DNA from 2 places in the Paenibacillus sp. OAE614 genome. Region 2 is predicted to be linked to the other one. Evidence: riboswitches for the same ligand, from Rfam matches in the RefSeq annotation. Region 2 holds a riboswitch; the other holds the start of a gene.
What was found. Region 2 has a riboswitch for ZMP and ZTP ahead of ABIE48_RS10620 (bifunctional 5,10-methylenetetrahydrofolate dehydrogenase/5,10-methenyltetrahydrofolate cyclohydrolase). Riboswitches for the same ligand answer to the same signal wherever they lie in the genome.
Positions count from the first base shown of each region.

Region 1: linked by a shared signal. The riboswitch ahead of rpiB (ribose 5-phosphate isomerase B) and the one ahead of ABIE48_RS10620 (bifunctional 5,10-methylenetetrahydrofolate dehydrogenase/5,10-methenyltetrahydrofolate cyclohydrolase) in region 2 are both predicted to bind ZMP and ZTP.

Region 1 is NZ_JBEPOD010000001.1:7,329,289-7,333,298, reverse strand. Features, by position in the region: gene glyA (serine hydroxymethyltransferase) at 1-372, opposite strand, end outside; gene ABIE48_RS33510 (TIGR01440 family protein) at 435-1,049, opposite strand; gene rpiB (ribose 5-phosphate isomerase B) at 1,071-1,526, opposite strand; ZMP/ZTP riboswitch at 1,674-1,755, opposite strand; gene ABIE48_RS33500 (low molecular weight protein arginine phosphatase) at 1,863-2,450, opposite strand; gene ABIE48_RS33495 (manganese efflux pump MntP) at 2,490-3,050, opposite strand; gene ABIE48_RS33490 (L-threonylcarbamoyladenylate synthase) at 3,137-4,010, opposite strand, start outside.
Region 2 is NZ_JBEPOD010000001.1:2,247,738-2,251,747, forward strand. Features, by position in the region: gene ABIE48_RS10615 (ABC transporter permease) at 1-848, shown strand, start outside; gene ABIE48_RS10620 (bifunctional 5,10-methylenetetrahydrofolate dehydrogenase/5,10-methenyltetrahydrofolate cyclohydrolase) at 1,059-1,904, opposite strand; ZMP/ZTP riboswitch at 1,972-2,055, opposite strand; gene ABIE48_RS10625 (TetR/AcrR family transcriptional regulator) at 2,117-2,725, opposite strand; gene ABIE48_RS10630 (SDR family NAD(P)-dependent oxidoreductase) at 3,001-3,768, shown strand; gene ABIE48_RS10635 (hypothetical protein) at 3,973-4,010, shown strand, end outside.

The sequences.
Region 1 (4,010 bases), 5.1 Mb from region 2:
CGTCAGGTGTCCGCCATGGGCAAGGTTCATCCCGAGTACGGTATCCCCTGGTTTCAGCGCTGCCAGGTATACGGCCATGTTGGCCTGAGCGCCGGAGTGCGGCTGCACGTTGGCATGCTCGGCTCCGAACAGCTCTTTCGCACGGTCACGGGCAATATCTTCAACGATATCGACGCGCTCGCAGCCGCCGTAGTACCGCTTTCCCGGATATCCTTCGGCGTATTTGTTCGTGAGGACGGAGCCCATGGCTTCCATAACCGCTTCACTGACAATATTCTCCGATGCGATCAGCTCGATGTTCGCACGCTGACGCTTCAGTTCCAAGTTCATGGCCTCGAGTACAGCCGGGTCCTTCTTACGCAATTGATCCATGTTAATAGTTCCTCCCTTATTGGAATTCAAAATAAAATGTTTGTTTCAATCATCCGCTCATGTTAATCGCAAAGATCTGAACTGCCGCCGTCACGGTCGGCTCTGCCGGCTTCTTCATCCAGACGGTACACCGCCCGTTCGCCGCCGATCAGCTTGGGCCGCGTGTAGGCCGCATTCACGCGCGCGTGCCCCACATAGCGCAGGGTCGGGCGGAAAGGCACCGCCACACGCCGCAGATGCATGCCGATCATCGTCTCGCCGATGTCGATGCCCGCGTGAGCTTCGATCGCTTCGGCCAGGCAAGGCTCCTTCATGGAACGGTAAGCAGCGGCAGCCATAGAGCCGCCCGCTTTCGGAACAGGAACGGCGGCGACCTCGGTTAAACGAAGGCGCTCCAGAACGGAACGCTCCATCACAAGCGCCCGGTTCAAATGCTCGCAGCACTGAAACACCGTGTCGAAGCCGAACTTGGCCCGGACCTCGCCGATCGCCTGCAGTAGCTCCTCAGCAACCCCGAGTGCCCCGGAAGTGCCGATGCGTTTCCCGGCCACCTCACTGGTGCTCGTTCCGACAACCAGTACCTTACCAGGGCCAAGCCCTGCGGCTTCCACCAGCTCATGAAGGATTTGGGATACCTGTTCTCCCAGCGAAACTTCCAATGGACTGCCACCTGACATGCTTTCCATGAGAAAACCTCCCTAATTGTGCAGATACCGCTCTTCAATCGCTTTAATCTTGTTCACGCGCCCGACATGACGCTCGCCGCCGCTGAACTCCGTGCCCAGCCAAGCCTTGACGATTTCCTGGGCCAGACCCGGACCGATGACGCGTTCACCCATCGCCAGCACGTTGGAGTCGTTATGCTCCCTGGTGGCGATCGCCGAGAACACATCGTGGACCAAGGCGCACCGGATGCCCGGAACCTTGTTCGCCGCGATGCTCATGCCGATGCCTGTTCCACAGATCAGGATTCCCCGGTCGGCCTCGCCTTTGGTAACCAGCTCGCACACAGGGAGAGCATAGTCGGGATAGTCCACGGAATCCGTGCATCCGCATCCCACATCCGCAACTTGATGCCCCATTCCTTCGATCACGGCAATGATGTCTTCTTTCAAACGTATACCCGCATGATCTGTTCCAACAGCAATTTTCATCTTTCGAAAAACCTCCTAAAATTTCGCGCAATACAGAGAAACGAATCTAGCGCTCCCCGGTATTCCCGTGACTTCTTGTACCATTATAACTCATTTGCAGCCACTAGACGAAAAAAAGAGCAGTCCGCGGATCATTCCGCAGAATTGCTCTTTTGCCCAGGCGACCGGCCGTATATTCCGGTGCTCCATCGTGGTTGGATCCACATTGTCGCCAGTTACACCGGAACCGATGTTTTTCACCTTCATCATAAAGCATGACGCGATGAAAATCAATCTGCAAATTTACTCCATTTTTTCAACTAGGCTTCCGCCCAAATGCCAAACTAAGCTTCTTCCTTAAAATGTACGGAACGCCTCCAGCTTATCCAGCAGCCGCTCGATGGCGGCGCGGATTTCTGCGGCGGTTACATCGTAATCGTCGCGGGATCCGCCGAACGGGTCCGAAATATCAAAACTCGGGATCCGCTGCTGGATCTCGATCAGCCGCTCCCGTTCCTCGTCCTCCAGCTGCTGCCCGAGCGCCCGCTTCATTTCCCAGGTGGCGTACAGGCTGTCGAGCTCCTGCAGGTCCTTGATCACGTTCTCGTCATCTTCGGTGTATTCCTTCAGGGTATAAATTTTGTCAGCCGCGAGCGGAAAGCTCCGGATCACATGCTGCTTATGCCCCTGGGTCAGTGTCAAAATCAAATCCGCCCAATCCACCGTGTCGGCCCTGAGCGGCTTGGCGGTCAAATCCTCATCGATCTCGTGGTCCCGCAGCACCGCTTCCGCATGGCGCGAGATGGGTGTCCCTTCAAGGGCGGCCACGCCGGCCGAACGGACTTCGAGCGGAACGCTGCGCTCCTTGGCCAGCTTGCGAAGCAGAGCTTCGGCCATCGGGCTGCGGCACGTGTTTCCCGTACAGACAAACAAAATATGCTTCACGTCTCTAGCACCTCCCGAAGTGTCTTTGCCGATATTGTATCAAAAGATAAAGGCGAGGCCAAATGCCAGCAAAATCGCGCCGCCAAGGGCCTCCCCGTATTCGCCGAGATTCCGGCTTACCCTCCTGCCGAGCAGAAGTCCAAGCACGGCCATCGCGCCTCCGCAGATCCCGAAAGCCAGTACGGTCAGAATCCGATTGCTCTCAAACATCCCCAGGGATACGCCTACCGAAAAGGAGTCAATGCTGACGCTGAGCGAAAACAGCAGCATCCCCAGCAAAGAGCGGTGATCCACCATTCGCGTTTCGCTTGTTTTGAAGGAATTCAGGACCATGTGTCCGCCCAGCAGCACAAGCAGCCCGCCGGCAACCAGGGCGGCAACTTGTCCGAGCAGCGAACTGACGTAATATCCCATAAACATTCCCAGCAGCGGCATCAACACATGGAAAAGGCCGATCAGCAGGCTGATCTTGAGAATATGCAGCAGCCGGATTCCTTTCATGCCGATTCCTACGCCCAGAGAGAATGCATCCAGTCCTAATGCGACGGCCATTATCATGATTGTCATTAGCTGCCCTAAACCGGCAGAAGTCTCTAACATCCCTATTCCCCCATGTCCGTTAGGTTCTTGTACAACCATATGCGGACAAGAGGTAAATGATGTCTCTTAATAGGTGCGGCGAGCGGTCACAAGCGGACAATCCGCTGTCCGGCGGCCTTGCGGAGCCGGTTCATGATGGCGGCGCCCAGACCTTCTTCCGGACAGGCTTCCGACAAAATAAACGTCACGCCTTCTTCATCCATGCGGCGAAGAGCGGCGTACAGCCGGTGGGCGGCTGCTTCCAGCCCGGCAAGACTGCCGAGGGACTGCACGCAATCCGCGGCGTAACGGCCGATGTGCTCCTCGAAAGCCATCACGCCGGTTCTCTCCCCGCGTGCCGCCGCGGCCTTCAGCTGCTCATCGATCCAGTCGGAGACCTGCTCCGGCGTGCCGCCCTGCACAATGGTGAGCGCCCCCTTGGGAGCGTAGTGCGTATATTTCATGCCGGGCGATTTCGGTGCGGCGATCTCCTCTTCATCCGGTGAGCGTTCGATCCCCGGATCGGTCGTCACCGCTACCCCGGAAGCGGCGGCCAGCTGCTCGCTCGTAATGCCGCCGGGCCGGAGAACGGTGACGCTGCCATCCTCCTGGACCTGTACGACGGTGGATTCAAGGCCGACCCCGGTCGGCCCTCCGTCCAGAATACCGTCGATCAGCCCGCTCAAATCTTCCTCGACATGGCTCGCGAGCGTCGGGCTCGGCCGTCCCGAGCGGTTGGCGCTCGGCGCCGCCACCGGACAGCCGGATTCACCGATCAGCTTCAGCGCGATCGGATGGTCCGGCATCCGGATGCCGACCGTCGTCAGCCCCGCTGTTACCCGCGGGGACAGCACGCCCGGACGGAGCGGCAGCACCAGCGTCAGCGGACCGGGCCAAAAGGCCGCCATCAGCCGACGCGCCGTATCGCTGACCTCCGTCACGAGCCCGCCCAATTGGCTTGCATCCGCAATGTGGACGATG
Region 2 (4,010 bases):
CGGGCTATGCCGACATCAAATCGTGGGAGACGGACATCGGTCGTTTCTTTACGGAAGATGAAGTCAATGACAGGGCAAAGGTCGTAGTCCTTGGCGCAACGACGGCGGAAACGCTATTTGGTGAAGCGGGCTTCGATGCGGTCGGCAGCATGATCAAAATCAACAACATCCCGTTTCGGGTCATCGGTGTGCTCAAAGCCAAGGGTTCATCGGGAACGGTTGACCAGGACGACACCGTCATTGCGCCGATCACGACGATTCAGTCCCGGTTTCAGACCGGGAGCTCCCGGAGCAGTGTCCGGCAAATTTTGGTCGAAGCCAAATCTACCGACGTGATCAACAGCACCATGGCGCTGATCCAGTATACGATACGCCAAAGCCATAAACTTGGCGGGGCCGACGATGATTTCAGGGTTCAAAGCCAGGAGGATGTCATGTCCTCCGCCGAAAGTGTCACCAAAACGCTGACCCTCTTTCTGGGCGGCGTGGCGGCGATATCCCTGCTCGTCGGCGGAATCGGCATCATGAACATCATGCTGGTGTCCGTTACCGAACGGACGCGGGAGATCGGTATCCGGAAGGCGATCGGGGCCAAGGAAGGGACGATTCTATCGCAGTTTCTGTTTGAATCCGTCACCTTGGCTATCCTGGGCGGTGTGATCGGCGTCATCCTTGGCTTCGGCGGCTCCAAGTTCGTCGGCAAGCTGATGGACGTGACCACGGCGGTGTCCATGAACTCCGTGCTGCTTGCCGTCGGGTTCTCGGCCTGCATCGGCATCGTTTTCGGCGTATTCCCGGCCAGACAGGCCGCGAAGCTGGATCCGATCGAGGCGCTGCGGTACGAATAGGCCGCCATTTTTGACGGACGGATTTATGTGAATCGGATATCAACCGACTCAAGAACATTACATCTTGGGTAGAAAAAAGGGCATTTCACCGAATGATGTTCGGCGGAATGCCCTCTTGCCATTTTTTGAAGCCGTTACCGGCGTATTTGTGCTGCCGATACACGGCTTTTTAAGTGTCCCTTGGAAAACCTGGCCATACCGATGGCTGGTTTATCCCAGCTGTTTTTCCGCCGCATCCACCGTGTGCTTCAGCAGCATGGCAATGGTTACCGGTCCGACGCCCGCAGGGACGGGGGTAATGGCGCTCGCTTTTTCCAGACATGCCTCATAATCAACGTCCCCGACATTGCCTTCATTGTATCCTGCGTCCAGAATGACAGCGCCGTCCTGAATCCAGTCTCCCTGAATGAATTTCGGTTTGCCTACTGCGGCAACAACGATCTCTGCTTGGGACACGATATCACCAAGGCCTTTCGTTCTCGAATGGCAGATCGTGACCGTGGCATTGCGGTATAGCAGCATCAGCGAGACGGGCTTACCGAGAATCGGGCTGCGGCCGACAACAACAGCGTGCTTGCCTTCTACAGGAATCCGGTAATAATCCAGGATGGCGATGATGGCCGCCGGGGTACAGGAAGGATAGGCAGCAAAGCCGAAAGCGTTCTGCGCGAATCCCAGCGTGGTGACGCCGTCGACGTCCTTTTCAATGGCGATCGCGTCGAATGCGGCTCTTTCATCAATCTGATGGGGAACCGGATGCTGCAGCAGAATTCCGTGAACGTTCGGGTCGGCGTTAAGCTTTTGGATTTCAAAGATGAGCTCCTCGGTCGTCGTCCCCGCATCCAGTGTGATTTTTAACGATTCCATCCCGAGCCGTCTGCAGGCATTGCCTTTCATGCGCACGTATGTGGCCGATGCCGGGTCGTCGCCTACCAAAATGGTCGCCAGGCAGGGGGTAATCCCTTGCTCGGACAGCCGTTTCACCCTGCTAACCAAGCCGTCCTTAATGTCCTGCGCCACGCGCGCTCCGTCCAAAATCAGCGTTTGTTCTGTCATTGTCTGCATCTCCTTTAAATCATGGTAAGGTCCAGAAAAACATAAAGAGGCAAGGGGAAATTCCCCTTACCTCTGCCCAGGCGTACGGCTGTTTATATCCATGTGCTCCCTCATGGTTCATCCCATGTTTCCGCCAGTCGCACACAGTCCATCTATGTAGAATGATACCTTATTGTGCTTACGGGCACAATGGGGAGTTTTGAGAATGATGCTTATGTGCTGCCGTTTCTTTTAAACACGATGTAATCCATTTTTGTCTCAACCAGCACCATCAGCTGCTGCGCCATATAAGACGCCGTGTATTTAAAATCAACCTCTGCCCAGTGCATAATGACCCCCACCGTGGCCGACATCCGGTAGCTCAGCATGATTTCGTAGTCGATCGGCGGCTCGGTCGGTTCCATTTCGATATGCATGTCCTTCCGCATCGACTCCCTGAGCCTGTCGTACATGTTCATCGCCAGCTTTCCGCGTTCGACTCGCGATAAGGCCAGGAACACATCTTTATGCTGCTCGATATGTTCAAACAAGCGCAGCCCCGAGGGATAGGTCATCGAGGCTTCAATTCGCTCCAGGCCATCATACGGCTCGACGAGCAGTTCGGCGATGCCATGCAGAAACTCGTCGTGGATTTCCTTGAGCAGGTCTTCCTTGCTGACGAAATGCTTGTAAAAGGTGCCCCGGTTATAGTCTGCGCGGGCCGCGATGTCCATAATAGTCACCGAATCGAAGCCTTTATCGAGAATTAAGGAAACGAGTGCGGATTTGAGCGCCTGCCGGGTTCTTCTGGCTCTGCGGTCAAGAACTTGTTCGTCTGTCAAATGCAATCTGCCTCCAGCTTGTCGTTTCTCCTATTATAACGCAAGTTGGGCTGCCGCCAAAACGCAGAACATCATCAACAAAAAGAAGGTAAATGTTCAAGATTGTCATGGTTCGGTGACATACGGCTTCAACCTGTTGGATAGATGACATTATTTCATAATATGATTATTGTGTGAACAATTAATAAGGGTGTAACCTATACATGTAGCAGATATGAGCTTTAAAGCCCATACAGCAATTTTATAAACTTTGTTGAAAAGGAAGCGATTCAGTCATGAGTCAAACACAAACGAAAACTGCAGTCATTACCGGCGCGGCCGGCGGAATCGGGAAAGAGCTGGCACGGCGTTTGGCCGAGCGCAAGCTGAACCTCGTCCTGGTCGATTTGAAGGAAGATGCGGTCAAGAGCGTCGTTGAGGAGCTTGGCCTAAACGATACCAATTCACTGGCAATCGCTGCCGACGTATCCAAAGAGCAGGACGTGCAGAACTATGTGAACCGTGCTGTTGAAAAATTCGGCACCATCGATTACTTTGCGAACAATGCAGGGATTGAGGGTCCTACCGGGCTGATCGAAGAGCAATCCGTTGAAGCGCTTGATCTGGTATATAACGTCAACGTCCGTGGGGTGTTCCTGGGACTGCATTATGTTATTCCAGTTATGAAAAAGCAGAATTCCGGCGCAATATTGAATACGTCTTCGCTTGCAGGCCTGATGGGCGCGCCAGGAGTGGCCCCATACATTATGTCCAAGCATGCCGTGATCGGCTTGACGCGCGTTGCTGCCAACGAGCTGGCTTCGCTGGGCATCCGGGTTAACGCGGTTCTGCCTGGAACGATCAACACCCGGATGATGCGGCAGATTGAGGCGAACTCCGGCAATGCGGAAGCGTACAAAGCCGCCAATGAATCGGCTACGCCAATGGGCCGTTACGGTGAGCCGGAAGAAGTAGCAGCGGTAATGAACTTCCTCCTCTCCGACGAAGCTTCATTCGTGACAGGATCCCTCTACACGGTAGACGGCGGGATGGTCGGTCAGTAATCACGACAACTGGATTCGTCCAAAAAAAGAGGAACAAATGTTCCGGTAATTTATTGACAACCGTGTGAAATAGCGATATAGTGGGTTCAACATAGTTAATGGAAGCGGGAGAAGCACCCTGCAGGAAAGGCGTCATGCCTTACTTGCAGGGTGCTTTTTTTGTCCATTCATTATGAATTTTGATGATTTGGGGGAGAGATGAAGATGTCGTATGTAAAAGTTTTATGGAAAAACAGCTTGGT